Alicycliphilus denitrificans K601: one gene and its partners. The main gene of each other region encodes a partner of the protein of the gene in region 2 in a complex. Links are inferred from orthologs where the notes say so. Each region holds a gene or a part of one and is shown on either strand. Other genes may lie near its edges.

Region 1 (10,753 bases), 1.5 Mb from region 2 along the record:
CGGGATCAGCGCCAGCACGTACAGGAAGACGGCCAGCGCCAGCGCGGCCAGCAGCCACAGCAGGCCATGCGCGGATGCCCAGCGCTCGGGCCGGCGCGCCAGGCGTGCCAGGCGCGGCCACAGCAGGGCCCAGCGCGCGCGCAGGGAGGCGGGAAACGTCATGAATTTTTACAATAAAAATGGCCTTCAGCGCTTGTGCAGCAAGCGCTGGCAGCTATGGAATTGGAAGCTTTCATCCCTTGAGGCCGGACGGCATGGGCCATGGGCGGCGCCAGGGGCCGGGCGGAGGAAAGGCCTGCTTTATACCGCCAATCATTTGAAATCAATGGCTTACCGGTTTTTCCAGGCTTCAGCCCATGAACTGCCGCAGCTGCGGCAGGCTGGCATGGGCGGCGCGGCGGCCCTCTTCGATGGCCTCTTTGGCGCGGTGGAAGTCCAGCTGGCCCAGGTGGGCCAGGCGCGGCGCGACCACCACCTCGGGCGGATCACCCGCCATGCGGCTGCGCGTGATGCGCATCTGCATGATGTTCACGCTGGTCATCATCACGTCCAGCATGGAGGGCTGCCTGGGCGCGGGCGCCTTGCCGTCTGCCCAGAACTTCAGGCGGCGCATCCAGTCGCCGTTGCGCGCCGGCTCGGGTTCGGGCGGCGCCACGCCGTCCTCCGGCGCATCGGCATCGGGTGCGCGCACCACGGCCAGCGGGTGCATGTGGCGGTGCAGTATGTCGGCGTTCAGGTCCACGCCGATGACGATGTCGGCCCCCATGGCGCGCGCGAGCGACGCAGGCACGGGATTGACGAGGCCGCCATCGACCAGCAGCCGGCCGCCTTCGCGCACCACGGGCGTGAACAGGCCCGGCAGCGCGATGGAGGCGCGCACCGCGTCGGCGATCGAGCCCTCGCGCAGCCAGACCTCGGCGCCCGAGTGCAGGTCGGTGGCCACGGCGCCGAAGGGCAGCGGAGAGTCCTCGATGGTGAAGTCGGCGAAGTTGCGGCGCCAGAAGGCGATGAGCTTCTCGCCCTTGAGCATGCCGCCCGCGAGGTTGAAGTCCATGAAGCCGAACACGTCGCGCATGCCCAGGCCCAGCACCCATTCGCCGAAGCGCTCCAGCTCGCCCGCCGCGTAGGCCGCGCCCACGAGCGCGCCGATGGAGGAGCCGCACACCACGTCGGGCCGGATGCCCTCCTCCTGCAGCACCTGCAGCACGCCGATGTGCGCCCAGCCGCGCGCCGAGCCGCTGCCCAGCGCCAAGCCGAGGCGGGGTGCGCGGCGCGCCAGTGCCATGCCTCAGCCCTCGCCCCGCAGCAGCGCGCGCAGGCCGTCTTCGTCGAGCACGGGGATGCCCAGCGCCTGGGCCTTCTCCAGCTTGCTGCCCGCCTCGGCCCCGGCGACCACGTAGTGGGTCTTTTTGCTGACCGAGCCCGCCACCTTGGCGCCTGCGGCTTCGAGCATGTCCTTGGCCTCGTCGCGGCTCAGCGTGGGGAGCGTGCCGGTCAGCACGATGGTCTTGCCCGCCAGCGGCAGCGTGGCGCCCGCCGTGGGCTCGCCCTCTTCCCAGGCGACGCCGCATTCGCGCAGCTGCCCGACCACCTCGCGGTTGTGCGGCTGGGCGAAAAAGGTGTGGATGCTTTCCGCCACCACGGGGCCCACGTCGTTGACCTGCAGCAGCTGATCGACGCCCGCGTCCATGATGGCGTCGAGCGCGCCGAAGTGCCGCGCGAGGTCCTTGGCCGTGGCCTCGCCCACGTGGCGTATCCCCAAGCCGAACAGGAAGCGCGGCAGCGTGGTCTGCTTCGACTTCTGTAGCGCGTCGAGCACGTTCTGCGCGGACTTTTCGGCCATGCGGTCCAGACCCGCCAGGGTGGGCAGGTCCAGCCGGAACAGGTCGGGCAGCGTGCGGATCACGTGGCCGTCGACGAGCTGGTCCACGAGCTTCTCGCCCAGGCCCTCGATGTCCATCGCGCGGCGCTGGGCGAAGTGCAGCACGGCCTGCTTGCGCTGCGCGGGGCAGAACAGGCCGCCCGAGCAGCGGTGGTTGACCTCGCCCGGCTCGCGCACCACGGTGCTTGCGCAGATCGGGCACTGGCGCGGCATGCGGAAGTTGGGCACGTAGGATGCACGCGGCGCGGGCACCACGCCCACCACCTCGGGAATCACGTCGCCCGCGCGGCGCACGATGACCTGGTCGCCCACGCGCACGCGCTTGCGGCGCAGCTCGAACAGGTTGTGCAGCGTGGCGTTGGTGACGGTGACGCCGCCCACGAACACGGGCGCCAGGCGCGCCACGGGCGTGAGCTTGCCCGTGCGGCCCACCTGCACGTCGATGCCCTCCACGCGCGTCATCATCTCCTGCGCCGGGTACTTGTGCGCCACGGCCCAGCGCGGCTCGCGCGTCACGAAGCCGAGCTGCCTTTGCAGCGCCAGGCTGTTGACCTTGTAGACCACGCCGTCGATGTCGTAGGGCAGCTGGTCGCGCTCTGCGCCGATCTGCTGGTGGAATGCGATGAGTCCGGGAGCGCCCAGCGCGATCCGCACCTGCGCCGCGACCGGAAAACCCCATGCCTTCAGGCGCTGCAGCAGCGCGTAGTGCGTGGCGAACTCGGGCCCGCCCTCCACCTCGCCCAGGCCGTAGGCGAAGAACGAGAGCGGGCGCTGCGCGGCGATGCCCGAATCGAGCTGGCGCACGGCGCCGGCCGCGGCGTTGCGCGGGTTCACGAAGGTCTTGTCGCCCTTCTCGCGCTGGCGCTCGTTGAGCTGCTCGAAGTCCGCGCGGCGCATGTAGACCTCGCCGCGCACCTCCAGCACGGGCGGCGCGGTTTCGCCGCCGGGCCGCCCCAAGGCGAAACGCGCCCCCTCGGGGGGCAGTGAGGACGCGTCAGCGCCGAGCGTGGGGGCGCTCAACTGCAGCGTGAGGGGGATCTGGCGGATGGTGCGGATGTTGTGCGTCACGTCCTCGCCCACCTCGCCGTCGCCGCGCGTGGCGGCCTGCACGAGGCGGCCGTGTTCGTAGCGCAGGCTCATCGCCAGGCCGTCGAACTTGGGCTCGGCCACGTATTCGACGGGCGGGTCCTCGGGGGCGAGCTTGAGCTCGCGGCGGATGCGCGCGTCGAACGCCTCGGCGCCGCTGGCCTCGGTGTCGGTCTCGGTGCGGATCGAGAGCATGGCCACGCGGTGCCGCACGGGCGCGAGGCCGTTCATCACCGCGCCGATCACGCGCTGCGTGGGCGAGTCGGGCGTGACGAGGGCGGGGTACGCGCCCTCCAGCGCCTGCAGCTGCTGGAACACGCGGTCGTACTCGGCATCGGGCACGCTGGGCTCGTCCAGCACGTAGTACTCGTGCGCCCACTGGTTGAGTTGGGCGCGCAGTGCTTCTACTTTGCTAGCTACCAGCGCAGGCACAGCGGGCGCTGGAGCCGAAAAAAGCTCGGATTTTTCCGTCATGCGGCTAGGGCCTAACTGAACAGGCGCCGCGCGAGCGCCGAGCCGGCCGAGAGCTCGCGGCTGTCGAGCTTGTCGTAGAGCAGTTCCAGGTCGGCGGCGATGGGCTCCATGGTCATGGCGGGCAGCGGCGTGCCGTTCTGGTCGCACAGCACGCCGTCCATGGCCTGGCACAGCGCGGCGGCGACCTCGCGCAGGCGCTTGAAGGGCTGCTCGCCGCGGTGCACCTGGGCCACGTCCAGGCTCAGCAGGATGTCGCGCACGGCGGACTGCTCGGGGTCGTCGGACATGGCGGCCTGCGCGTCGTAGGTCAGCGTCAGCATGGGCGGCAGCCCGGCGCCGCTGGCCGGCAGCACCAGGCGCCCCGGTATGGCGCCGGCCACCAGCCCCAGGCGCGCGGCGTTTTGCTGCACGTAGCCGGGGCTCCATGCCGCCTGGCGCGCGCGCAGCATGAAGGCGAGCTGCGCGTCATGGTCGCTGGCGAACTGGTCGAGCTCGCGCGCGCGCGCCACCTCCTGCAGCATGTCGGGGAAGTCGGGCGTGGCGTTGATGGCGTCCGCGAAGCCCTGGGTCTTCATCACGAACTCGGAAAACTCGATCTCGTTGAGCGCGCCCAGGCGGTTGGCCAGCTGCACCCCGGCCTGGAAGTGCAGGTAGCGCTGGCCCGGCTGGGGCGTTTCCCACTGCTGGGCGGCCTCGCTGAAGCCCTCGATGGCGAAGGGCTTGCTGCCGGCGCGGCGCGTGGGCGGCATGGCGGCGAGGGCCGCGTCACCCGAGACCTGCTGCTCGGCCACGATGGGGGCGATGGCGTCGATCAGCGGGTCCAGCCCGCTGCGGCGCTCGGCGGGCGGCACGGGCAGGTCGATCGCGTCGCCCGGGTCCACGGCATGGCCTTCGAAATGGGGCTCGGGGCCGGCCGTGGCGGGGTTGCCCAGGCCCGCGCCGTCGAATGCGGGCTCCTGGCGCACCGCAGGCTCCTGCGCGCCTTCGCCCTCGGGCGGGCGGGCGCGCTTGGGCGCGTTGCGGTAGGTGGTCCAGGCGTTGTAGGCGACGACGGCGGCGAGTACCAGCGCGCCGGCGAGGATGAGTCCGAGTTGGAAGTTGCTCATGATGGGATTTTCAAGCCTCTGCCATCGACAGGGCGGACTCCATGTCCACCGCCACGATGCGCGAGACGCCCTGCTCCTGCATGGTCACGCCGATCAGTTGCTCGGCCATTTCCATGGCGATCTTGTTGTGGCTGATGAACAGGAACTGGGTGCCCTTGGACATGCTGGTGACCAGCTTGGCGTAGCGCTCGGTGTTGGCGTCGTCCAGCGGCGCGTCCACCTCATCGAGCAGGCAGAACGGCGCGGGGTTGAGCTGGAAGATGGCGAACACGAGGGCGATGGCCGTGAGCGCCTTCTCGCCGCCCGACAGCAGGTGGATGGTCTGGTTCTTCTTGCCCGGCGGCTGGGCCATGACCTGCACGCCGGAGTCGAGGATCTCGTCGCCCGTCATGATCAGGCGCGCCTGGCCGCCGCCGAACAGCTCGGGGAACATGCGCCCGAAATGGCCGTTGACGGTCTCGAAGGTGCCCGACAGCAGGGTGCGTGTCTCGCCGTCGATCTTGCGGATAGCGTCCTCCAGCGTGGTCATGGCGAGCTGCAGGTCCTCGGTCTGCGCGTCGAGGAAGGTCTTGCGCTCGCGCGCGAGGGTCAGCTCGTCGAGCGCGGCCAGGTTCACGGCGCCCAGGGCGGCGATCTCGCGGTGCAGGCGGTCGATCTCGCCCGAGAGGCCCGCGGCGCGCACGCCGCCCTCCTCGATCGAGCGGGCCACCGCCGCGAGGTCGGCCTGTGCGTCTTGCAGCAGCTGGCTGTACTGCTCCAGCCCCAGGCGCGCGGCCTGCTCCTTGAGCTGGAATTCCGTGATGCGCGCGCGCAGCGGATCGAGCTGGCGTTCGTGCTGCATGCGCCGCTCGTCGCTGGCGCGCAGCCGGGCCGTGAGCTCGTCGTACTGGCTGCGCTGCGCCGCGAGCTGCTTCTCGCGCTCCATCTTCAGCTCCAGCGCCTGCTGCAGCCCGCCCTGCGCGGCGGCGTCGGACAGGCGGGCGAGCTCGTCCTGCGCGCGCTGGCGCTCGTCGTGCAGCGTGCGGGCCTGCGTGGCCGCCGTGTCCACGGTGCGCGCGAGCTCGGCGCGGCGCGCCTGCAGGCTGCGGTGGGAGAACTGGGCCTCCTGCACGCGCCGCTCCAGCTGGCGCTGCTGCTCGCGGCACTCGGCCAGGCGCCGCTCGGCCTCGATCACGCGGTCGCCCAGCTGGGCGTGGCGCTCCTGGCTGTCGGCGAGCTGCATGTCCAGCTCCTCGAAGCGCGCCTCGGATGCCGCACGGCGCTCCTGCAGGTCGGCGAGCTGCGCCTCGACCTCGGCCAGGTCGGCGCCGATCTGCTCGCTGCGCGCGCGGGTCTGCTCGGCCAGTTGGGTCAGGCGCAGCGTCTCCACCTGCAGCTCGTGCGCGCGGCCCTGAGCCTCGGTGGCCTCGCGGCGCGCGGCGACGAGGCGCTGCGAGGCGTCGGCGTACGCGGCCTCGGCGCGCACCAGGGCCGTACGCGCCTCCTCGGCGATCAGGGCCTGGGCGCGCAGCTCTTTCTCCAGGTGCTCGATCTCCTGCGCGCGCGCGAGCAACCCCGACTGCTCCGAGTCCTGCGCGTAGAAGCTCAGGCTGTGTGCGCCCACGGCGTGGCCGCTGGCCACGTAGAAGGCCTCGCCCGGCTGCAGCTGCGCGCGCTGGGCCAGCGCCTCGTCAAGCGACGGCGCGGTGTAGCAGCCCTGCAGCCAGTCCACGAGCACGGCGCGCAGGCCCGCGTCGTGCACGCGCAGCAGGTCGGACAGGCGCGGCTGGCGCGTGCTCGCGTCGGGCGCGGGAGCGGCCGGCGCGCTGTAGAAGGCCAGGCGCGCGGGCGGCGCGTCCTGCCCGCCCGCGCCGAGGAAGCCGCGCACCATGTCCAGCCGGCCCACGGGCAGCGCGGACAGGCGCTCGCGCAGCGCGGCCTCCAGCGCGTTCTCCCAGCCGGGCTCGATGTGGATGCGGCTCCACAGGCCCTGCAGCCCGTCCAGCCCATGCCTGGCGAGCCAGGGCTGGAGCTTGGCCGAAACCTTCACTTTGTCCTGCAGCGCCTTGAGCGCCTCCAGGCGCGCCGACAGGTCGGCCTGGCGCGCAGTCTCCTGGTTCACGGCCTGCTGGCGCGCGCGGCGCTCCTCGTCGAGCTGGGGCACGCTGTCCTGCAGCTCGGCCAGGCGCGCCTCGGCCATCTCGGCCGCTTCCTGCGCCTCGTCCAGTTGCTGGCGCATCTGGGCCAGGCGCGCCTCGTCGGGCGCGGCCAGGGCGCTCCTGTCGGCGCGCAGGCGCTCGAAGCGCGCGTCGAGCTGGCGGCTTTGCTCATCCAGGCTGCGCTGCTCGGCGGCCAGCACCTGGATCTGCTGCTGGATCTGCACCACGGCGGCGCGCTGCTCCTCGCTGCGCTGCTGGCTCTGGCGCAGGGCGTCCTCCAGCTCAGGGATCTGGGCGGCCTGCTCCTCCACCTGGGCGGCAAGCAGCTCGGCCTGCTCCTCGGCGTCCATGCCCGCGCCTTCGAGAGTCTCCAGCTCGGCCTCGGCCTCCTCCTTGCGCGCGGACCAGTCCTGGATCTGCGCGGCCAGCTGCACCAGGCGCTGCTCCACGCGCTGGCGGCCCTCGACCACGTAGCGGATCTCGGCCTCCAGCTTGCCGACCTCGGCCGTGGCCTCGTACAGCTTGCCCTGGGCCTGGTTGACCTGATCGCCGGCTTCGTAGTGCGCCTGGCGTATGGCCTCCAGGTCCGCCTCCACGCTGCGCAGGTCGGCCATGCGCGATTCCAGGTCGTTCACGGCCTGCAGGCCCTCGGTGCGCACGCGGGCCTGCTCGGCCTCGGCGTCGGCGCGCTTCAGGTACCACAGCTGATGCTGCTTGAGCGTCACGTCCTGCTGCAGGGCGTTGTATTTGGCCGCCACCTCGGCCTGCTTCTCCAGCTTCTCGAGGTTGGCGTTGAGCTCGCGCAGTATGTCCTCCACGCGCGTGAGGTTCTCGCGCGTGTCGGCCAGGCGGTTCTCGGTCTCGCGCCGACGCTCCTTGTACTTGGAAACGCCCGCGGCTTCCTCCAGGAACAGGCGCAGCTCCTCGGGGCGGCTCTCGATGATGCGGCTGATCGTGCCCTGGCCGATGATGGCGTAGGCGCGCGGGCCCAGGCCCGTGCCGAGGAACACGTCCTGCACGTCGCGCCGGCGCACGGGCTGGTTGTTGATGTAGTAGCTGCTCGTGCCGTCGCGCGTGAGCACGCGCTTGACGGCGATCTCGGTGAACTGGTTCCACTGGCCGCCGGCGCGGTGGTCGGCGTTGTCGAAGATCAGCTCCACGCTGGCGCGACTGGCGGGCTTGCGGCTCGTGGTGCCGTTGAAGATCACGTCCTGCATGGACTCGCCGCGCAGCTCGCTGGCCTTGGACTCGCCCAGCACCCAGCGCACGGCGTCCATGATGTTGGACTTGCCGCAGCCGTTGGGGCCCACCACGCCCACCAGCTGGCCCGGGAGCTGGAAGTTGGTGGGCTCGGCGAACGACTTGAAGCCGGCGAGTTTGATCGAGTTGAGACGCACGAATTACCTGTAACACCGCGCCGCTGGCGTACCCGGCGGTTCAAAGGGTGGATGTTAACTGAGCCGATGGCGCCGCTGCGCCGCATGCGCATGCCTGCCCGGCCGTTCCCCGCGGCGATCCTGCCCATGACTGTCGGTTTTCTTTACACCACGGCGGCCATCACGCTTGCCACCCGGGCCAAGCCATTGAATCGAATACGGTTTTTTATTTTGGCATGGATCATGCTTATAACTGCATATACATACATGAATCTCGGAGGGCCCCACCATGAAACTCAAGAAAACTCTGCAAGCCATCGCGCTGTGCTGTGGCTTGGCGGGAGTCGGCAGCGCCAATGCTTCGGTCATGCTTTTCGACGATGCAGGGGATGTCAGCTCCATCCTGTATTCGGCGACCTACCAGGGCGCCACGCTGTCCGCGACGGTGCAGTTCACGCTCAACTCGCTGACCGCCACGCAAGCGGTCTTCGGGGTGCAGATCTCGAACGACTCCACCGGCCCGGGGAATAACCGGCTGACGTCGTTCGGGATCGATATCGTGAGCCCCACGTTGATATCCGCCGTGTCCAACGGAGGCTGGGGGGCTTCGCGGAACGTCAACTTCCCATCCTTCAATTCCGTGGACCTTTGCCTCTGGGATGGGAACAACTGCTCCGGTGGTGGCAACCAGGGCGTTGGCGAGGGGATGACCGAATCCTTCACCCTGACGCTGGGCACCTCGGGGAACTTCCTCACGAACGGGCTCGAGTTCACGAGCCCCTACAGCGTGAAGTTCCAAAGCGTCGGCAGCGGCGGCGGGTCGCTTGAATTCGCGGGCTGCATCGTGGGCACGGCCGGCTGCGGTTCGCAGGTTCCCGAGCCCGCCTCGCTCGCGCTGGTGGGCCTGGGCCTGCTCGGCGCCGGGCTGGCACGCCGCCGCAAGGCCTGAAACAGCGGGCGATTCGCTCGCCCTGCCCCCTCCTGCAAGAAGCGCCCGCCAAGCGCTTCTTCGTTTTTGGGCAGTCCGCCGTGCATTCATAAAAGAAATGCCTCCAGCACCCGTCCAGCAAGCGGGAACAGCTATGGATTGAAGAGCGCGTCGCTCAGCTGCGCGGCGCGAACGCGATGATGGCCATGCCGCACAGCGTGACGGCCACGCCCAGCCAGTCCCAGGGTCCGGGGCGTATGCCGTCCACGGCCCACAGCCAGAGCAGCGCCACGGCCACGTAGACGCCGCCGTAGGCCGCGTACACGCGGCCCGCCGCCGCCGGGTGCAGCGTGAGCAGCCAGGCGAACAGCGCCAGGCTGGCGGCGGCCGGCAGCAGCAGCCAGGCGCTGCGCCCCTGGCGCAGCCACAGCCAGGGCAGGTAGCAGCCGACGATTTCCGCCAGGGCCGTGGCAAGGAAAAGGCCGAGGGTCGCGAGCGCCTGCATGTGCCAGGGGGTATTCAGGCCGTGGCGCCGGCGCTGGCGGCATGTTCGAGCACCAGGTCCTCGAAGGCCAGCCCGGGCAGAGGCCGGCTCAGCAGATAGCCCTGCCAGGCGTGGCAGCCGCTGCGCTCCAGGAAGACGCGCTGGGCCTCGGTCTCTACGCCCTCGGCCACGACCTGCAGGCCCAGGCTGGTGCCCAGCGCGACGATGGTGCGCGCGATGGCGGCGTCGTTGGGATCGGTGAGCACGTCGCGCACGAAGCTCTGGTCGATCTTGAGTTCATGCAGCGGCAGGCGCTTCAAATAGGCCAGCGAGGAATAGCCCGTGCCGAAGTCGTCCAGCGAGAAGCCCACGCCGTAGCCGCGCAGTTGCACCATCTTGGCGACGGTGTCCTCCACGTCCTGCAGCAGCAGGCCCTCGGTCAGCTCCAGCCGCAGCCGGCGCGCGTCGGCACCGGTGCCGGCCAGCGCCTCCAGCACCTCGGGCACGAAGCCCGCCTCGTGGAACTGGCGCGGGCTCACGTTGACGGCCACCGACAGCTGGCCCAGCACCGGATGGCTGCTCCACAGGGCCAGCCGCTCGCAGGCCGTGCGCAGCACCCATTGCCCCATGCGCAGAATGAGCCCGGACTGCTCGGCCAGGGGTATGAATTCCGACGGCGGGATGTAGCCCTTGACCGGATGCTTCCAGCGCAGCAGGGCCTCGGCGCCCGTGATGCGCCCGTGGACCATCTTGGGCTGGTAGAAGAGCTCGAACTCGCCGGCCTCCAGGCCGGAGCGCATGTCCGCCTCCAGCGCCACGCGCGCCGTCATCTGGGCCTGCACCTGCGGGTCGAAGAAGCGCAGGGCGTCGCGGCCTGCGGCCTTGGCCTCGTACATGGCCATGTCGCTGCGCTTGAGCAGTTCGTCAGCGGACTCGTGCAGGCCCTGGAAGATGACGATACCCACGCTCAGCGTGGTGTGGCGCGGCTCGCCGCCGCCGAGCGCGAAGGGCTCGCGCATGGCGTCCAGGATCTGCAGGCCCATGGCCTCGGCGCGGGTCGCGGCCTCCTGCGGGCTGGCCCCCAGATCCTTGAGCACGACGACGAACTCGTCGCCGCCATGGCGCGCCAGCGTGTCGTCCTCGGGTATGCAGGCGCGCAGCCGCAGGGCCACGGCGTGCAGTAGGCGGTCGCCCATGTCGTGGCCCTGGGTCTCGTTGATGTGCTTGAAGTTGTCCAGGTCCAGCATCAGCACCGCGCCGCACAGCTGGTGGCGCGCGC
Region 2 (9,526 bases):
GCGCTCCCTGCCCGGCCTGCCGCAGCCGGTGGCGCGGGCGCTCAAGCGCAGGATCGCGCCATAGGTTAGGTCAACGCCCGTCGGGCAGCTTCTCCACGCTGCCCGTGCGCTTGACGCGCCCGTCGGGGCCGAAGGTCGCGGTGAAGACCATCTCCCGGCTGGGCGGGTCGATCCAGTTCCAGTCCCAGTCGGTCTCCTGCTTGAGGGCGTAGGGCGTGCGCTTGGCCGGCTTGCCCAGCAGGCGGCGCACGGCCTCCTCTTCCATGCCGGGCCGCACCCGTTCGAAATTGTGCGGCGCCAGCACCTGGCGCAGCGCCGTCATCTTGCCGCCCGGGCCTATGGTGATCATGTAGTTCCGGTGGCCCGCCGGCTGGCGGTTGTACTCCAGCGTGTGGCCGCCGTCGCTCTCGGGCCAGATCGTTTCGGGCTCGCCGAAGCGCGCGCGCACGTCGGCCTCGGTGGAGACGTCTTCTTCCAGCTCACGGATGCGCTGGTCGTCGCAGCCCGCCAGGGACAGCAGCGTCAACGCGCCGGCGGCCAGGGCGCCGGCCATGCGGGTCAGTGGGTTCATGGGTGGGTGTCGCTAAAATCGTGGGTTCCGAGAGGTTTACCGTCCATGTCTATTTTCCGCCGTCCCGACTACCAGTCCGAAGTCACCCAGTTCATCGAGCAGCTCAAGACGCAGAAGCCCGAGCTCGACACGCAGCAGCAGGCCGGCCGCGCCCTGCTGTGGGACAAGAACGTCGACCGCGAGCTCTGGCAGGAATACCGGGCCGGCCGCGTGAAGCAAAAGCCCTACGTGTACTACTCGTACAGCGACAAACAGGCATGAAAAACAGCTGCCAGCGCTTACCTGTTATGCGCTGGCAGCTGTTTTTAGAATAGCAAGCCCCTGGCATGACGAGCGCCGTTGACCTGCCGCCCCCCGACGCCGCCATGCCCGAGGTGGTGGACCAGGTGGCCCTCGCCCGCCTGTACGGCGAGCCGCTGTTCGCCCTGCCCCAGGACCTGTACATCCCGCCCGACGCACTGGAGGTTTTCCTGGAGGCCTTCGAGGGCCCGCTCGACCTGCTGCTCTACCTGATCCGCAAGCAGAACTTCAACATCCTGGACATCCCGATGGTGGATGTCACGCGCCAGTACCTGGGCTACGTGGACGAGGTGCGCAGCCGCAACCTGGAGCTGGCGGCCGAGTACCTGCTGATGGCGGCCATGCTCATCGAGATCAAGTCGCGCATGCTGCTGCCGCCGCGCAGGCAGGAGGGCAGCGCCGAGCCCGAGGACCCGCGCGCCGAGCTGGTGCGCCGCCTGCTCGAATACGAGCGAATCAAGCTGGCCGCCCTGCGCCTGAACCAGGTGCCGCAGTACGGGCGCGACTTCATCCGCGCCCAGGTCGCCATAGAGCAGAGCCTGCAGCCGCGCTTTCCCGACGTCGACGTGGCCGAGCTGCAGCAGGCCTGGCGCGACATCCTCAAGCGCGCCACGCTGGTGCAGCACCACAGGATCACGCGCGAGGAGCTCTCGGTGCGCGAGTACATGAGCCACGTGCTCAAGGCGCTGCAGGGGCGGCGCTTCGTGCCGTTCGAAGACCTGTTCCAGCCCGAGAAGGGCGGCACCGTGCTGGTGGTGACCTTCATCGCCCTGCTGGAGCTGGCCAAGGAAACCCTGATCGAGATCACCCAGGCCGAGGCCTTCGCGCCCATCTACGTGCGCCTGGCCTATACGCCCGTCTGACCCTGGCGCAGCCGGACGGCGGGAAAGTCCACCGGCACGGCAAGCGCCACGTTCACGTAGTTGGTGAACAGGTTCAGCGCCACGTGGGCCAGTATCTCGACCACCTCTTCATCGCTGAAGCCGGCGTCGCGCAGGGCCTGCACGTCGGCGCTGCCGACCTGGGCGCGCTCGCCCACCACCTTGAGCGCGAAGCGCAGCGCGGCCTGGGTCCGCGGGTCGCCGGACTGCCCCGCCTGGGCGGCGGCCATTTCCTCGGCGCTGGCGCCGGCCTTCAGGCCCAGCGCCGTATGGGCCGCCAGGCAGTAGGCGCAGGCATTGCGGTCGGCCACGGCCACGGCGATCTGCTCGCCCAGCCGGGCGCCCAGCTTGCCGCCGCCCAGGGCGCCGAAGGAGCCCCACATGCTCCTGAGCGCGGCCGGCGAATTGGCCACGGCGCGGAACATGTTGGGCGTGGCGCCAAAGGCACCGTGGATCTCGTCGAGCAAGGCCTTGCGCTCGGCGGTGGTGTCGGCACGGTCGATGAGGGGAACGCGGTTCATGGCAACTCCTTGGGGGCGGTGGAACATGCTGGCAGTGTCCGCCGCCCGGCCGTACCATTGGACGCATAGAGTCCACCATACTTTGCACATCGTCCATGAAACCGCTGGATGCACCCCTTGCCGGCGTGGATCGTCTCTCGGCCCTGCTGGAACGCTTTCGCGTGCACGCCCACCTGTTCCATGCCGGGCCGCTGTGCGGCGTGACGCATTTCGCGGCCGCGCCCGGCCGCGCCTTCCTGCACGTGCTGCGGCGCGGGCAGATGGAGGTCACGCACCGCCCGCGCAGCGGGGCGCCGCGCCGGCTGCGCCTGTCCGAGCCCACGCTGCTGCTCTACCCCCGCCCCCTGGAGCACGACTTCCACAACGCGCCGCAAGAGGGCTGCGACTTCGTCTGCGCCACGCTGGACTTCGACGGCGGCCCGCGCCATCCGCTCGTGCAGGCCCTGCCCGCCTTCGTGGCGCTGCCGGTCGCCGGGGTGGCCGGCATCGGGCAGACCCTGGACCTGCTGTTCGCCGAGACCGAGCGCGTGCGCTGCGGCCAGCGCCTGCTGGCCAGCCGCCTGTTCGAGGTGCTGCTGCTGCAGGTGCTGCGCTGGCTGCTGGACCACCCTGGCGCGGGCGGCGTCCAGGCGGGCCTGCTGGCGGGCCTGGCCCACCCCGGGCTGGCGCGCGCCCTCACGCAACTGCACGAGCGGCCCGGCCACGGCTGGACCCTGGCCGCCATGGCGCAGGCCGCCGGCATGTCGCGCAGTGCCTTTGCCGCCGAGTTCCGCGCCACGCTGGGCACTACCCCGGGCGCCTACCTGCTGGCCTGGCGCGTGTCGCTGGCGCAGGCCCTGATGCGCCAGGGCCTGCAGATCCAGCAGATCAGCGACCAGTTGGGCTACGCCAGCCCGGCGGCGTTCTCGCGCGCATTCGCGCAGGCCGTGGGCGCCTCGCCGCGCGGGTGGCTCAAGGCGCAGTGACCGCGGCCGCGGGCGCCCCGGCGCGCCGCCGGCATGCCCTCTCTACAATGCACGCTCCCTTTGCGCGCCCCGCCGGCGCAGGCCCATCACCATGGCATCGCACGATTTTGACGTACTTATCGTAGGCAGCGGCCTCGCCGGCCTCTCGGCAGCACTGCACCTGGCGCCCACGCACCGCGTGGCCGTGATCACCAAACGCGAGCTGCAGGAAGGCTCCAGCCGCTGGGCCCAGGGCGGCATCGCCGCCGTGCTGGCCGACGACGACAGCTTCGCCGCCCACATCGAGGACACGCTGGTCGCCGGCGCCGGCCTGTGCGACCTGGCCACCACGCGCTTCGTGGTCGAGAACGCGCCCGAGGCCATAGGCTGGCTGCGCGCCCTGGGCGTTCCCTTCACGCTGGAGGGCGACGACCTGCACCTGACACGCGAAGGCGGCCACAGCGCACGGCGCATCGTGCACGCCACCGACGCCACCGGCGCGGCCGTGCAGGAGACGCTGATCGACGTGGTGCGCGCCACGCCCGGCATCACCGTGTTCGAGCACCACACCCTGGTGGACCTGATCACCAGCCGCAAGCTCGGCCTGGCGGGCCAGCGCTGCCTGGGCCTGTACGCGCTCGACGAGGCCAGCGACACGGTCGTCACCTTCCGCGCGCCCCACACCGTGCTGGCCACGGGCGGCGCGGGCAAGGTCTACCTCTACACCACCAACCCCGACACGGCCACGGGCGACGGCATCGCCGCGGCCTGGCGCGCGGGCTGCCGCGTGGCCAACATGGAATTCATCCAGTTCCACCCCACGGGCCTGTACCACCCGCACGCCAAGTCCTTCCTGATCAGCGAGGCCGTGCGCGGCGAAGGCGGGCGGCTGCTGCTGCCCGACGGCACGCGCTTCATGCCCCGGCACGACGCGCGCGCCGAGCTCGCGCCGCGCGACGTGGTGGCGCGCGCCATCGACTTCGAGATGAAGAAGCACGGCCTGGACTGCGTGCACCTGGACATCTCGCACCAGAGCCCGGAGTTCCTGCGCGCGCATTTCCCCAACATCCTGGCCTATTGCGCCGAGCTGGGCATAGACATCACGCGCGAACCCATCCCCGTCGTGCCCACGGCGCACTTCACCTGCGGCGGCGTGCTCACCGACCTGGCCGCGCGCACCGACCTGCCGGGCCTGTTCGCCGTGGGCGAGGTGGCCTACACCGGCCTGCACGGCGCCAACCGCCTGGCCAGCAACTCGCTGCTCGAATGCATGGTGTTCGCGCGCGCCGCCGCCCATGCCGTCGCCGCCGCCACGCCGGCGCCCGTGCCCGACCTGCCGCACTGGGACGACAGCCGCGTGCGCGACGCCGACGAGTCGGTCGTCATCTCGCACAACTGGGACGAACTGCGCCGCTTCATGTGGGACTACGTGGGCATAGTGCGCACCAACAAGCGCCTGGAGCGCGCCGCGCACCGCATCGCGCTGCTGCAGGGCGAGATCCAGGAGTTCTACGCCCACTTCCACGTCACGCGCGACCTGCTGGAGCTGCGCAACCTCGTGCAGGTGGCCGACCTCATCATCCAAAGCGCCCAAATGCGCCACGAGAGCCGCGGCCTGCACTTCAGCCGCGACTGGCCCGACATGGCCGCGCCCGCGGCGCCCACCATCCTGGTGCCCATGCGCTGACCGGCGCCTGCGCCGCACCACCTTCCCCCTCTCCCAGGAGCCTTCCCATGCCCCACCTCACCGTCGAATACTCCAGCAACCTGCCCGGCTACCCCGAGGCCCAGGCGCTGGCCGAGCTCAACGCCGCCGTCTGCGCCAGCCCCGAGGTGCTGGACGAGGCCGACCTCAAGACCCGCTTCGTGCGCACCACCGACAGTTTCCAGGTCGGCACCGAGGCCGTGGGCCGCGCCTTCGTCCATGCCCAGCTGCGCCTGCTCTCGGGCCGCAGCCCCGAGGCGAAGAAAGACCTGGCCGGCCGCGTGGCCGGTGTGCTGCGCCGCCTCACGCCGCGCCCGCAGGGCCTGATGGTGCAGCTCAGCGTGGAGATCGTGGACATGGACCGGCCGAGCTACGTGAAGGAACGGCTCTGAAGCACTGACCGGCGCCCCGGGCGCGGCGGGGCCGCCGGCGATTGCGGCGGTGATGATTCGAAGCCCCGTGTTTTTCAAGCCAAATAGGCCTCAATCCGTTTCCTGGTAAGCGCGGCAAGCTATCTTTTCAAAAGCAATCATTCCAGCCGCGCATCCAGCCAGCCGCGCAGGCTGTTGACGAAGGCCCAGCGCTGCACGCGCGGCACGTCCTGCACGCGCAGCACCGCCTCCGCCACGCGCCCCTCGCGCAGCGCCACGGCGCGGCCCACGCCGGGCAGCAGGCCGCTGGCGAGCGGCGGCGTGATCCAGCGGCCATCGAGCAGCGCGGCGACATTGCCGAAGGTGGATTCGGTGATCTCGCCCGCCTCGTTGTAGAGCACGGTGTCGAACACGCCCTGCCGGGGCGCGAACGCCGCGTAGTGCGCGCGGCGCGTGGTCTTGTGGCGCGTGAATTCGCTGTGCGCGTGGAGGAAGGGCTGCGCGGCCAGTGCCAGCACCACGGGCTCGGGCGTGGGCTGCAGCGCGAAGGCCTCGGCGCGCGGCAGGCCCTGCGCGTCCAGCAGCAGACGCACGCGCCACGGCCCGGCGGGATGGGCGGCGCACAGGGCATGAAGGCAGGCCTGCACGCGTGCCGCGTCCCAGGGCACGCCGAAATGCGCGGCGGCGCCGGCCATGCGCGCGAGGTGCTCGGCGCGGTGGCGCAGCACGCCGTCATGCAGGCCCAGGGTTTCGAGCAGGTCGAACGGCTCGCTCGCGCGCTCGACGAAGGCGCGCTTGGCCTCCCACTCGCGCCATTCGGCCGCGGCGTCCGATCCCCAGGTGATGCCGCTGCCGATGCCGCACACGGCCCGCGCGCCGCGCAGCGCCACGGTGCGTATCGGCACGTTGAAGGTGGCGGCCACGCCGCCCGCGCCGTCGGGCCGCACCACACCCACGGCGCCGCAGTACACGCCGCGCGGCGCGGGCTCCAACTGCGCGATGAGCCGCATGGCGCGCACCTTGGGCGCGCCCGTGACCGAGCCGCACGGGAACAGCGCGCCGAACACGTCGGCCAGGCGCGTGCCCGCGCGCGTGCGCGCCACCACGTCGGAGGTCATCTGCCACACGGTGGGCAACGCCTCGGTGTGGAACAGGCGCGGCACGCGCACGCTGTGCGGCTCGGCGATGCGCGAGAGGTCGTTGCGCAGCAGATCCACGATCATCACGTTCTCGGCGCGCTCCTTGGGGCTGGCGCGCAGCTGCGCGGCGCGGGCCGCGTCCTCCCCGGGCGTGGCGCCGCGCGCGGCCGTGCCCTTCATGGGCCGCGCGAGCAGGGTGCCGCCGCGCCAGTCGAAGAACAGCTCGGGCGAGACGGAGAGCGTGCACTCGTCGCCCATGTCGAGGCAGGCCGCGTAGCCCCCCGGCTGCGCGCGGCGCAGCGCCGCGAACAGGGCCGGCGCGCCGCCGCGCCAGGCGCCCGTGAGCGGCGCCGTGTAGTTCACCTGGTAGCACTCGCCCGCGCCGATGGCGCCGCGGATATGCGCGATGGCCGCGTCGAACGCGGGCCGCGCGATCCCGTCCTGCCACTGCACCGCGGCGTCGCCGGGCGTAAGGCCGCCGTCCCAGGGTTGCGGCGCGTCGAACACCGCGAACCAGGCCAGCGGCCCGTCGGCTGCGTGGGTGCGCAAGGCCGCGTCGAACGCGGGCGCGGCCTCGTAGCGCAGCTGGCCCACCACCCAGGCGCCCGCGCGCGCGGCGGCCTCCACGGCGTCGAGCACGCCGCGCACCTCGTGCAGGGCCCGGGCCACGAGCGTAGCGCGCGGCGCGGCGGCACGAAAGCGCAGGCGCGCCCCGCCGCTCTCGCGCGGGTCTGCGAAGTCGATCAGGACGTTAGAGGTCAAATCGGCCTCCAGCGCTTATCCATCAAGCGCCAGCAGCTATCAAAACAAAAGCATCACGCCGCACCGAAATGCGGCACCAGCGCGCCGGCCGGCTGGCCGCTCTTGAGCGCGGCGGTGAAGGCGAGCATGCGGTCGATGGGCAGGCGCGCGCGCGGGATCAGCGCGGGGTCCACGTGGATGGCGTTGGCGCCCGTCTCCAGCACGCGCGCCACGTCGGCCAGGCCGTTCATGGCCATCCAGGGGCAGTGCGCGCAGCTCTTGCAGGTGGCGCTGTTGCCGGCGGTGGGGGCCTCGTAGAAGGTCTTGGCCGGGTTGAGCGTGCGCAGCTTGTGCATCATGCCGTTGTCGGTGGCCACGATGAATTCCTTCGCGTCCATCTCGCGCGCGGCCTTGAGGATGGCGCTGGTCGATCCCACGGCGTCGGCCAGGGCCACGACCTCGGCCGGGCTCTCGGGGTGCACGAGGACCTTGGCGCCGGGGTGCTCCTTCTTGAGCAGCTCCAGCTCCAGCGCCTTGAACTCGTCGTGCACGATGCAGGCGCCGTTCCAGAACACCATGTCGGCGCCGGTCTGCTGCTCGATGTAGGCGCCCAGGTGGCGGTCGGGCGCCCAGAGGATCTTGTGGCCCGCGTCCTTCAGGGCGCGCACGATGTCGAGCGCGCAGCTGGACGTGACGAGCCAGTCCGCGCGCGCCTTCACGGCCGCGCTGGTGTTGGCGTAGACGACCACGGTGCGGTCGGGGTGCTGGTCGCAGAAGGCGCTGAACTGGTCGATGGGGCAGCCCAGGTCGAGCGAGCAGGTCGCGTCCAGGTCGGGCATGAGCACGGTCTTCTCGGGCGAGAGGATCTTGGCCGTCTCGCCCATGAACTTCACGCCCGAGACCACCAGCGTCTGCGCCGCGTGGTCGCGGCCGAAGCGCGCCATCTCCAGCGAATCGCTCACGATGCCGCCGGTCTCCTCGGCCAGGTCCTGCAGGTCGGGGTGCACGTAGTAGTGCGAGACCATGACGGCGTTCTTTTCCTTGAGCAGGCGGCGGATGCGCTCCTTGAGCCGCGCGCGCTCCTCCTGCGAGAGCTCGGGCGGCACACGCGCCCAGGCATGCTTGGTGGAGCAGACGGCGCCGTCCGAGCCCGCGGTGGGCTGTTCGTACTCGACGTCCTTGATGGCGGTCGTATTCATGGCAGTGCTCTCGCCGCCGGGCCGCGGCGGCACATCGTGGGGGGCTATATTGTCTCGCCTCAAAAGGTGTGAATGAATCCGGCGTGTCCGAGCGGGCCGCACAAACGTGCCCCATCAAGGCGCAAAGCGCAGCCACAGCTCGGGCTATGGCGAGCATTTGCAACGCGGATGGGGTGCTTTTTTGCGGAACGAGCGGGCATGGCGAATTCGTTCACACCTTCTCAGGCAAGTTCCTGCAGGCGCATGGAGAAATCGATGGCCTTCACGTCCTTGGTCAGCGTGCCGATGGAGATGCGGTCCACGCCGGTTTCCGCAAGGGCGCGCAAGCCGTCGAGCGTGACGCCGCCCGAGATTTCGAGGATGGCGCGGCCCGCATTGATGCGTACGGCCTCGCGCAGCGTGGGCAGCGGCATGTTGTCGAGCAGCACCATCTTCGCGCCCGCATCGAGCGCCTCGGCCAGCTGCTCCAGCGTCTCGACCTCGATCTCGATGAACTTCGCGCGCTCGGCCACGGCCTCGGCGGCACGCAGCACCGCCGTCACGCCGCCAGCGGCGGCGATGTGGTTCTCCTTGATGAGCACCGCGTCGTGCAGGCCGATGCGGTGGTTCACCCCGCCGCCCGTGCGCACGGCGTACTTCTGCGCCAGGCGCAGGCCGGGGATGGTCTTGCGCGTGTCCACGATCTGCGCACGCGTGCCGGCCACGGCGTCCGCGTAGGTGCGCGTCTTGGTGGCCACGGCCGACAGCAGCTGCAGGAAGTTGAGCGCGGTGCGCTCGGCGCTGAGCAGCGCGCGCGCGTTACCCTCGATCTCCAGCACCACCTGGTCCGGCGCGCAGCGCTGGCCCTCGGCCGCGTGCCAGGTGAGCCGCACGCCGGGGTCGAGCGCGCGCAGCGCCGCCTCCACCCACGGCGCGCCGCAGATCACGGCGGCCTCGCGCGCGAGGATGCGCGCGCGGGCGCGCCGGGCGGGGTCGATGAGGCCGGCCGTGAGGTCGCCGGCGCCCACGTCTTCCTGCAGGGCGCGGGCCACGTCCACGCGGGCCAGAGTGGTCACGTCGTCGTTATGGGCTGTGCCCTGCGGGGGGTGCGTCAGATTCGTCATGGGGCGCGAGCATACCGGCAACGCGCCTCCTACCGCCCGGTCGGCAGAAGC
Region 3 (9,548 bases), 420 kb from region 2 along the record:
GCCGCGGCGGCCGTTCCTGCCTGCGCGCGCACCACCGCCCGCATCGGCCGGGACTCCCGCGGCCTGCATCAGGGCACGAATGTCATGCTCGTCTAGCTCCAGCCAGGCTCCGCGCTTGAGTCCGCGCGGCAGCATCATGGCGCCATAGCGAATGCGGATCAGCCGGCTCACCGCATGCCCCACGGCTTCGAACATGCGCCGCACCTCGCGGTTGCGTCCCTCGGAGATCGTGACCCGGTACCAGCAATTGGCGCCTTCGCCGCCACCGTCCTCGATGGAGCCGAAGGCTGCCATGCCGTCCTCCAGCGACACACCATCGAGCAGGCGCTGCCGCTCCTCGTCGCTCAGGGCGCCCAGGACGCGCACGGCGTACTCGCGCTCCAGGCCAAAGCGGGGGTGCATGAGCTTGTTGGCCAGTTCGCCGGAGCTGGTGAACAGCAGCAGGCCCTCGGTATTGAGGTCCAGGCGCCCGACCGATTGCCATTTGCCCTGCTGCAGCCGCGGCAGCTTGCGGAACACCGTGGGGCGGTTCTGCGGATCGTCGTGCGTCACGACCTCGCCGACCGGCTTGTGATAGGCGATCACCCGCGTGGGCGGGGGCGCGACCCGGAACCGGATCGGCTTGCCGTTGACCTTGATCTGGTCGCCGAACTGCACGCGCTGCCCGATGTGAGCCGGCTCGTTGTTGACGGAGATGCGCCCTTCGAGAATGAGCTGTTCCATTTCGAGCCGCGACCCCATGCCCGCCTGGGCCAGCACCTTGTGCAGCTTGGGGCTTTCCGGCTGGGGCAGCAGCACCCGCTTGTGCGGCACCACCTCGGTGTCGCCCTCGTCCTGGTCGAGCTGTCCCGACACCACGTCGGCGAAGCGGTAGCCGTCGCCGCGCGGCGCCGGCTTGCCGTCACGCCTGCCGTGCTTTCGCGCGGCATCGCGGTGCTCCGGCCGCTGCGGCCTGTCCGCTGCCTCCGCAGAAGCGGACGGCGCGTCGGCCTGCGCCTGCGGTTCCTGCTGCCGCGGCGCGTCCGCCCCGTGGTCTGCGGAGGCCGCTTTCCCGGCAGGCTTACGCGTGCGCGGCCTGCGCGCCTTGGGCGCCTCGGCGGAGGCGGGCACCTGCGCCTCAGCAGGCGCCTGGGCAGCCTCGAGGGCCTTGTTCGAATCGTTCATGTCAACTTCCTGCGACGCCGTCGCCGTCCTCATCCGTCACACCCGCCACCAGGGCGGGTGCGCCTGCAATCTCTTCGCCGCTCTGCACGGCCATCTCCTCGCCCGGCTGCTGCGTATCCGCCGCAGCCCCCAACGCATCCAGCACATTCGCCTGCACGCCGGGATCCTCCAGCATTGGCAATTGATCCAGCGACTGCAGCCCCAGGTCGTCCAGGAACTGCCGCGTGGTGGCCAGCAGGGCCGGCCGCCCTACCGTATCGCGGTGCCCGACCACCTCGATCCAACCCCGGTCCTCCAGCTGCTTGATGATCAGGCTGTTGACCGTTACGCCCCGGATATCCTCGATGTCGCCACGCGTCACCGGCTGACGGTAGGCGATGATGGCCAGGGTCTCTAGTGTGGCGCGCGTGTACCTGGGCGGCTTCTCAGGGTGCAGGCGGTCGAGGTACTCACGCATCTCGGGACGGCTCTGAAATCGCCACCCCGTCGCCACCTGCACCAGTTCCACGCCGCGCAGCGCCCAATCCTGCTGCAACTCCAGCAGCAGCGCCTTCACCGTATCCGAGCCCAGCGCATCATCGAACAGGGTACGCAGTTCGCGTACCGATACGGGCTGCGGCGCGCAGATCAGCGCAGTTTCGAGAACCCGTTTGGCTTCCACCGAATTCATGGTCCAACAGTTCCAAAAAGGGCGGCCACGCGCCATGGGCGGGGCATTTACCTGGGGTTGGAGAATGTGCGACGCCAAAGTGGCGGCGAATGGCGCCGTACCTGCACCGGGCCGGCATGGCATCAACGGCATGAGGCCACTGCGCCGGCGGCAGGGCCGCTGGTCCCGCTAATTGTAGCGTAAGCCCCAGAAATCAAGGGCCTGGCGCATATCCTCGGGCAGCGGGGCGTGGAACTCCATGGGCTTGCCGGTCACGGGGTGGGTGAACGCAAGGCGGAAGGCGTGCAGGGCCTGCCGCCGCATGGGGCCGCCCACGGCACCGCCATACAGGGCGTCGGCCACCAGGGGGTGGCGGATGGACGCCATGTGCACGCGTATCTGATGTGTCCTGCCCGTGTGCAGCGTGCACCGGACGAGGCATACCTCTTCGCCGGACGCGAGCAGGTCGAAATCGGTGCACGCCTCCTTGCCGGCATGCTGGCCGAGGTCCACCACCGCCATGCGCAGGCGGTTGCGCGGGTCGCGCCCTATCGGCGCCCGGATGCGGCGCTGCTCCGAGCCCGACCACGCGCCCCAGGCCAGCGCCAAGTACTGGCGGCTCACCTCGCGCGCCGCGATCATGCGCACCAGCGCATCCATGGCCGCGCGGTTGCGCGCCACCACCATGAGACCGCTCGTGTCCTTGTCCAGCCGGTGCACGATGCCGGCGCGCGGCACCTGCATGGCCTGCGCATCGCGCCCGAGCAGGGCGTTGAGGAGAGTCCCGCTCCAGTTGCCCGGCGCCGGATGCACCACCAGGCCCGCCGGCTTGTCGATGACGAGCAGATGCTCGTCCTCATGGACCACGTCCAGCGGCAGGCTCTCGGGCTTGAAGGCCTGGCTCTGCTGCGTGGGGCGCATCCGCACCGCCACCTGGTCTCCGGCCCTGACCTTGTGGGCGGGCTTGGCGGCGGGCTGGCCGTTGAGGCGCACGTCACCCTGCGCAAGCAGCTGCTGTAGATAGCTGCGAGAAAACTCCGGCACCAGTTCCGCCAGGGCCTTGTCCAGGCGCGCCTGGTGCTGCGCGGCGGGCACCATCACCTCGCGCAGCTCGGCGTCCGACTCCTCCTCGGCAGTGCGCTGCGGGTCGGACTCCTCGTCCGGCCACGGCAGCCCGTCGCCTGCCACCTGCTTGCTCAACGCGCGGGCAGGTAACGTGCGGGATCCACCGGCTTGCCCTGGCGGCGGATCTCGAAATGGAGCTTCACGCGATCGGCATCGGTGCTGCCCATTTCCGCGATCTTCTGGCCACGGCGCACGTTCTGGTCCTCCTTCACGAGCAGCGTCTGGTTGTGCGCATAGGCCGTGAGGAAGGTGTTGTTGTGCTTCAGGATCACCAGGTTGCCGTAGCCGCGCAGGCCCGCGCCGGCATACACCACGCGGCCGTCGGCGGCGGCCAGCACCGGGTCCCCGGCCTTGCCCGCGATGTCGTAGCCCTTGTTGCGCACCTCGTCGAAACCGGCCAGCAATGTCCCCGAGGAAGGCCAGATGAAGCGCATGTCGTCGGCGCCACCGGCCATAGCGGGTGCCGGCTCGGGGGCAGGTGCGGGGGCCGGCGCGGCCGCCGCAGAGGCCGGTGCGGTTGGCGCGGAAGCGGCCGATGCGGTGGGCTTGGGCACGCTCGCGGGCGATGCGGACGCCAGGGGCGACGAGACGACCGGCCGGGTCACGACACCCGTGTCGGATGCCACCGATGCCGCGGGCGGGACCACCCGCAGCACCTGCCCCACCTCGATCAGGTTGGCGTTCTCCAGGTTGTTCCAGCGCGCGATGTCCTTCCAGCTCTGCCCGTTTTCCAGGCCGATGCGAATCAGGGTGTCTCCGGGCTTGACGGTGTAATAACCCGGCTTTCCGGCGTTTTCGGCGCCCGGCAGCGGCTTGGCCTCGGGGGCAGTGCTCGCCGGGGTCGCGCCACCATTGGCAAAGGTGCCGCGATCCACCACCGGAGCCCTGTTCACGGGGGCGCTGCAGCCGGCCAGCAAACCGCCACCCGCCAGCACGAAAACCCCCAAAGCCACAAGACCACGCGATACGAACATAAGCAATTCCTTCAAACGACCCCCGATTTTAGGGGGACGAAATGCACGGCTTCGAGCACCGTCTGCTCCAGGCCTTTCGGCGTTTTGTCAACCACGAGCAACATCTGGCGCCCGTCCACCCCCGCCATGGGGGCCACGAGGCGCCCCCCCATGGCAAGCTGCTCACACCACTGCGGCGGGAGGCTGCCGCCGCCCGCCGCGGAAATGATGCCCGCATAGGGTGCGCCGCCGGCATAGCCCAGCATGCCGTCGCCCAGGATCAGATGGACGTTTGCCAAGCGCAAGGGGCGCAGGTTCTCGCGCGCCTTTTCATGCAACGCGCGCAGGCGCTCTATGGTGTACACCTCGCGCGCCAGCCGCGCCAGCACGGCCGCCTGGTAGCCGCAGCCGGTGCCGATCTCCAGCACCCGCCCCAGGCCGCCCGCGCGCGCGCACTGCGCGCCCAGCAGCAGCTCGGTCATGCGCGCCACCACGCTGGGCTTGGAGATGGTCTGGCCCAGCCCTATGGGCAGGCTGGTGTCCTCGTAGGCCTGGTTGACCAGGGCGGTATCGACGAAGCGGTGCCGCTCCACGTTCCCCATGGCCTGCAGCACCGGCACCGCGGTGATGCCCGCCGCCGCCAGCCGCTGCACCATGCGCGCCCGTACCGCGGCCGAATCCAGGCCCACGCCCTGGGGTGTGGGCGGCGGCGCCTCGCGCCGGACACGCGCCGGCGCGAGGGAGGCAGCCGGCGCCGCATCCTTCGTCCAATCGATGCGCGCGGGGAATCCGGGGCGGCGCTGCATCAGCCACCCCCGTCCTGCACGCGCTGCGGCACCAGGCGCGCGGCAGTCTGCGCCCAATAGCCCAGGCCGTCGTGGTCGGTCAAGTCCACCTTCAGGGGCGTCATGGACACATGGCCGTGCGCCGTGGCATGGAAGTCCGTGCCCTCGCTCGCGTCCTTGGCCGGCCCCGCTCCGCCAATCCAGTACATCAGCTCGCCGCGCGGGCTTTGCTGCTCGATGACGCGCTCGGCCGCGTGGCGCCGCCCCAGGCGGCACAGGCGCAGGGGGCGCAGCGCATCGAACGGCATGTTGGGGATATTGATGTTCAGCAGCCATGGCGCCCCGCCCACCAGCTTGTGCCGCTGCATCTGCTCCACGATCTCGCGCGCCTTGCGCGCCGCGGAGTCGAGCTCCCCCCACCCCTTGTCCACCTGGGAAAAGGCCATGGACGGGATGCCGAACAGGTAGCCTTCCATGGCCGCGCCCACGGTACCCGAGTAGATGGTGTCATCTCCCATGTTGGCGCCGTTGTTGATGCCCGAGACCACGAGGTCGGGCCGGTAGCCCAGGACGCCGGTCAGCGCGATGTGCACGCAGTCGGCCGGCGTGCCGTTCACGTAGCGGAAGCCATTGGCCGCGCGATGCACGTACAGCGGCGAATGCAGCGTCAAGGCATTGGATTTGGCACTGTTGTTGTGCTCGGGGGCCACGACCTCGACATCGGCGATGGCCTTGAGTGCGTCATGCAGGGCCACGATGCCCGGCGCCTGGTAGCCATCATCGTTGGAAATGAGGATTTTCATGGTCACGGTGACTGAATGCAACCCATTGTAGGAGGCCATGCCCGCGCCCGCCGGAGCCGACCCGCAGAAGCCACGCTGCGCGGCATGGGCACGCCAGCTATTCAATGAAGCTGCGCTCTGTCACACTTCGCACTCTTTGCATCTTCCTGCCCATCCTGCAGATGGACTCCGCCAAATCTCCTTCCGAAGTCGCGCGTGAAACCCTCAAGCTCCTGGCCGCGCGCCGCCTCTCCCCCACCCCCGACAATTACCAGGCCCTGTACGAAGAGGTGTCGGGCGTCCGCGCCGCGCCGAATTTTCCCACCGCACAGCTGCGCCATATTCTGCATGTGATGCCGGGGCAGACCCCCGGGCAGAAGCGCCTGCTGGGCCAGCTGGAGAACGCCGTCGCGCAGCAAGACTGGTCCATGCTGAAAAACGTGCTGGTGGGCTACGCCAACCTGGGCCTGTCGCCAGTCGCCACGCCGCCGCCCGCCAGCGTCAGCATCACCCAGCTGCCCACCACGCTGGCGCAGAACCTGGCACGCCTGGTGAGCAACACCCTGCCGGCCCTGGGCGAAGACGACCCCCGCGTGCACGAGCTGGCCGCGCAGCTGTGCGCCTTCCTGCGCGAGCCCGAGCGCCCCATCGCCACGGCCGAACTGATGCTGAGCGACTTCAGCTATCGCCTGTCCTTCGCCGCGGAGGACCAGGCCGCCATACGGCAGGGCCTGCTCGGGCTGCTGCGCCTGGTATTCGAGAACATTGCCGCGCTGAGCATCGACGAGCCATGGCTGCACGGCCAGGCCGAGGCGCTGCTGGCCGCATCCACGCCGCCGCTCACGCTGCGTCGGCTCGACGACGTGCACAAGCGCCTCAAGGACGTGATCTTCAAGCAGTCCGAGGCCAAGGACCGCACGGTCCAGGCACAGACGCAGATGCGCGAGCTGCTGGCCACCTTCATCGAGCGCCTGGCGCAGATGGACGAATCGAGCAGCACCTACAACGAAACCATGGAGCGCTGTGCCGAACGCATCGGCCGTGCGACGCAGCTGCAGGACATCATGCCGCTGCTCGAGGAAGTCATGGCCGCCACCCGCGCCATGGCGCTGAACAGCCACGTGACGCGCTCCGAGCTGCAGGACCTGCGCGAGCGCACCGAGGCCACGCATGCCGAGATCACCCAGCTGCGCCGCGACTTGGACCACGCGAGCGCCCAGGCCCGCCACGACCCGCTGACCGGAGCCCTGAACCGCAAGGGGCTGGACGAGGCCATGGAGCGCGAGATCGCGCGCGCGTTCCGCCTGGATACCCCGCTGTGCGTGGCCCTGCTCGACGTGGACAACTTCAAGGCCATCAACGACCGCCTGGGCCATGCCGCAGGCGACGAGGCGCTGATGCACTTGGTCCGGGTCACGCGCGAGGTCATGCGGCCCCAGGACCAGTTGGCGCGCCACGGCGGCGAGGAGTTCGTGCTCATCCTGCCCAACACCCAGCTCGCCGACGGCGTGAAAGCCATGGAGCGCCTGCAGCGCGAGCTGACCAAGCGCTACTTCCTGAAGGAACAGGAGCGCCTGCTCATCACCTTCAGCGCTGGCGTGGCGCAGGTGGAGGGCAAGAACGGCAGCGCCGATGCCATCCGCCGCGCCGACGAGGGCATGTACCTGGCCAAGCGCTCGGGCAAGAACCGCGTGGTGGCTGCGTAGCGCGGCACGGCATGGACACGCCTCCCATGCCCACGCTCGCAGCCATGCACCGCCGCCGGCTTCTGCAGCAGGCGGCCTGGGCCGCCATGGCCACGCAACTGCCGCGCTGGGCCTGGGCCCGGCAGACCCTGCGGCACGACCCCTTCGGCCTGGGCGTGGCCAGCGGCGAGCCCTTGCCCGACGGCGTGGTGCTCTGGACCCGCCTGCTGCCGCCGGACCCGGCCGATGCCGCCGCGCCCTGGGCCGGCCCGCTCACCGTGCGCTGGGAAGTCGCCGACGACGCACAGTTCCGTCGCATCGTGCAGCACGGCAGCGCCACCGCCCTGCCCGACCTGGCGCACAGCGTGCACGTGGAAGTGGCCGGCCTGCAGCCGGGCCGCTGGTACTACTACCGCTTCATGCTGGGCGATGCCGTCAGCGCCGTGGGCCGCACGCGCACGGCCCCGGCGCCGCATGCGCTGGAGCGGCGGCTGCGGATGGTCTATGCCTCATGCCAGCGCTGGGAGCACGGCTACTACGCGGCCTGGCGCCACGCCTGCGCCGACCAGCCCGACCTGGTGCTATTCCTGGGCGACTACATCTACGAATACGCCAGCCCCAAGGACGCGAATGGGCTGGCGCGCACGCACGGCCTGCGCCTGCCGCGCAGCCTGGCCGACTACCGCGAGCGCTACGCGCTGCACAAGAGCGACCCGGACTTGCAGGTTGCCCACGCCTGCGCGCCCTGGGTCGTGACCTGGGACGACCACGAGGTGCAGAACGACTACGCGGGCGACCACGGCCGGGGCGACGCCGCCGAATGGCTGCCCCTGCGCACGGCGGCATGGCAGGCCTTCTATGAGCACATGCCGCTGCGCGCATCGACGCTCAACTCGTCGGCCTTCCAGGGCCTGCAGCTCTACCGGCGCCTGCACTGGGGACGCCTGGCACGGCTGCACGTGCTCGACGCACGGCAATACCGCGACCTGCAGGCCTGCCGCAAGCCGGGCGGCGGCTCGGCCGGCGCGGTGCGCCCCGAGGCCTGCCCCGAGCTCACGGACCCGCAGCGCAGCTTTCTGGGCTGGCAGCAGGAGCAATGGCTGCAGGCCGGCCTGGCGCAGGACGCACGCGAGCGGGCCACGCACTGGAGCGTGCTGGCGCAGCAGACGCTGTTCGCGCCGCGCCACTACCCCTCGGGCCTGCAGTCCACCGACAGCTGGGACGGTTACCCCGCCGCACGCGAGCGCCTGTGCCACGCGCTGGCGCAGCAGACACCGCGCAACACCGTGCTGCTGGGCGGGGACATCCACCAGAACTACGTCTGCAACGTGCCGGCGCCCCCCGGGGCCGGCGGCGCGGCGCGCATCCTGGCCAGCGAGTTCTGCGGCACGTCGATCAGCTCGCGCGCCGGCACCACGCAGGACAAGGTGGACGCCATCCGCCGCCTCAACCCCCATGTGCTGCTGGCTCGCTGCGACGAGCGCGGCTACGGCCTGTGCGACATCACGCCCACGCTCTGGACGACCCGGCTACGCGCCATCCGCGACCCGCTGGACGCGGGTAGCGACGCGTACACCCTGGCCCGCTTCGTGGTGGAGGACGGCCGCCCCGGCCCCCGGCCGGCTTGAACGCACCCGGCTTCCATGAGGCGCCTGAAAGCCCTTTCATCGTTGGCTCACCACGCCGGTGAATACGGGGGACACTGAAAAATCCACCTGCGCCTGCGCCAATGGCCGCAGCGCCGCGATCAGCGCCCGCGCATCGCCACGCCGCCACTGAAAGGCGTAGTGCAGCGGCGCCAGCGGCATGCCTGCGCCCACGGCGCGCAGGCTCAGTGCATCCACCCAGTGTGCGGGCAGGAAGCCCACTCCCACACCCTGGCGCAACATGCCCGCCACGGCCCCCCAGCTGTTGCACACGATGCGCTCATGCGCCGCGGCATGGTTGGCCAGCAGCCAGTCGTCCAGCAGCCGGGTCGTGCCCGCGCCATGCGGCAGCGTGACCAGCGGGTGGCACCGCAGCAGCGCCGCCGCGTCCAGGCGGTCCGCGCCCGGCAGGCCGGGCGCGGCGGCCCAGGCGAAGTGCGCGGCCCCCACGGGTTGCGACAGCAGCGCGCTGCGCGAGGAGCGGCCCGCGATCACGGCGAAGTCCAGCTCGCCATCGGCCAGGCGGCGCTCCAGCACGCCACCCACGTCCACGAAGGGCTCCAGCTCCAGCTGCGGGTGCGCCCGCCGCACGGCAGCCACGAAGGCGGGCAGCCAGGTCAGTGCCGAGAGATCGCCCACGCCGAAGCGGCAGCGGCCCGCGAGCGCCGCGCGCGCATCGAGTGTCTGGCCCAGCGCCGCCATGGCATTGAGCACGTCGAGCGTGGCGGGCAGCAGGCGCTCGCCCGCCTCGGTGAGTAC

Evidence for each region.
Region 1: the proteins of ALIDE2_RS05085 (region 2) and smc are in contact, whole or in part, in a crystal structure (PDB 3ZGX), measured with the Bacillus subtilis proteins. The link is inferred for Alicycliphilus denitrificans K601 from one-to-one orthologs.
Region 3: ALIDE2_RS05085 (region 2) and scpB share a complex: the UniProt entries of both Bacillus subtilis proteins name them as parts of the cohesin-like complex. The link is inferred for Alicycliphilus denitrificans K601 from one-to-one orthologs.

Annotation. Positions count from the first base shown.
Region 1 is NC_015422.1:2,541,600-2,552,352, reverse strand. Bases 4,359-8,400 are described here. They hold smc (chromosome segregation protein SMC), read right to left. Parts: upstream 8,084-8,400; coding sequence 4,559-8,083; downstream 4,359-4,558. Other genes in these bases: ALIDE2_RS12175 (cistern family PEP-CTERM protein), read left to right, coding at 8,352-8,400; ALIDE2_RS12185 (cell division protein FtsZ), read right to left, coding at 4,359-4,548. Outside these bases: ALIDE2_RS12200 (penicillin-binding protein 1A), read right to left, coding at 1-162; ALIDE2_RS12195 (patatin-like phospholipase family protein), read right to left, coding at 350-1,285; NAD-dependent DNA ligase LigA, read right to left, coding at 1,289-3,442; more of ALIDE2_RS12185, read right to left, coding at 3,454-4,358; more of ALIDE2_RS12175, read left to right, coding at 8,401-9,011; ALIDE2_RS12170 (YnfA family protein), read right to left, coding at 9,166-9,495; ALIDE2_RS12165 (bifunctional diguanylate cyclase/phosphodiesterase), read right to left, coding at 9,510-10,753. UniProt on the Bacillus subtilis protein: Required for chromosome condensation and partitioning.
Region 2 is NC_015422.1:1,051,623-1,061,148, reverse strand. What follows is about bases 1-2,815. They hold ALIDE2_RS05085 (segregation and condensation protein A), read left to right. Parts: upstream 1-897; coding sequence 898-1,734; downstream 1,735-2,815. Other genes in these bases: ALIDE2_RS05075 (AraC family transcriptional regulator), read left to right, coding at 2,369-2,815; ALIDE2_RS05080 (carboxymuconolactone decarboxylase family protein), read right to left, coding at 1,719-2,273; ALIDE2_RS05090 (DUF3460 family protein), read left to right, coding at 617-832; ALIDE2_RS05095 (hypothetical protein), read right to left, coding at 71-571; ALIDE2_RS05100 (acetolactate synthase large subunit), read left to right, coding at 1-64. Outside these bases: more of ALIDE2_RS05075, read left to right, coding at 2,816-3,238; nadB (L-aspartate oxidase), read left to right, coding at 3,330-4,904; ALIDE2_RS05065 (5-carboxymethyl-2-hydroxymuconate Delta-isomerase), read left to right, coding at 4,952-5,314; pabB (aminodeoxychorismate synthase component I), read right to left, coding at 5,452-7,194; quinolinate synthase NadA, read right to left, coding at 7,248-8,372; nadC (carboxylating nicotinate-nucleotide diphosphorylase), read right to left, coding at 8,594-9,475. UniProt on the Bacillus subtilis protein: Participates in chromosomal partition during cell division. May act via the formation of a condensin-like complex containing Smc and ScpB that pull DNA away from mid-cell into both cell halves.
Region 3 is NC_015422.1:1,473,606-1,483,153, reverse strand. What follows is about bases 1-2,837. They hold scpB (SMC-Scp complex subunit ScpB), read right to left. Parts: upstream 1,835-2,837; coding sequence 1,166-1,834; downstream 1-1,165. Other genes in these bases: ALIDE2_RS07000 (RluA family pseudouridine synthase), read right to left, coding at 2,003-2,837; ALIDE2_RS07010 (pseudouridine synthase), read right to left, coding at 1-1,164. Outside these bases: more of ALIDE2_RS07000, read right to left, coding at 2,838-2,986; ALIDE2_RS06995 (peptidoglycan DD-metalloendopeptidase family protein), read right to left, coding at 3,010-3,912; ALIDE2_RS06990 (protein-L-isoaspartate(D-aspartate) O-methyltransferase), read right to left, coding at 3,924-4,697; 5'/3'-nucleotidase SurE, read right to left, coding at 4,697-5,479; ALIDE2_RS06980 (GGDEF domain-containing protein), read left to right, coding at 5,584-7,164; ALIDE2_RS06975 (alkaline phosphatase D family protein), read left to right, coding at 7,191-8,771; ALIDE2_RS06970 (LysR family transcriptional regulator), read right to left, coding at 8,808-9,548. UniProt on the Bacillus subtilis protein: Participates in chromosomal partition during cell division. May act via the formation of a condensin-like complex containing Smc and ScpA that pull DNA away from mid-cell into both cell halves.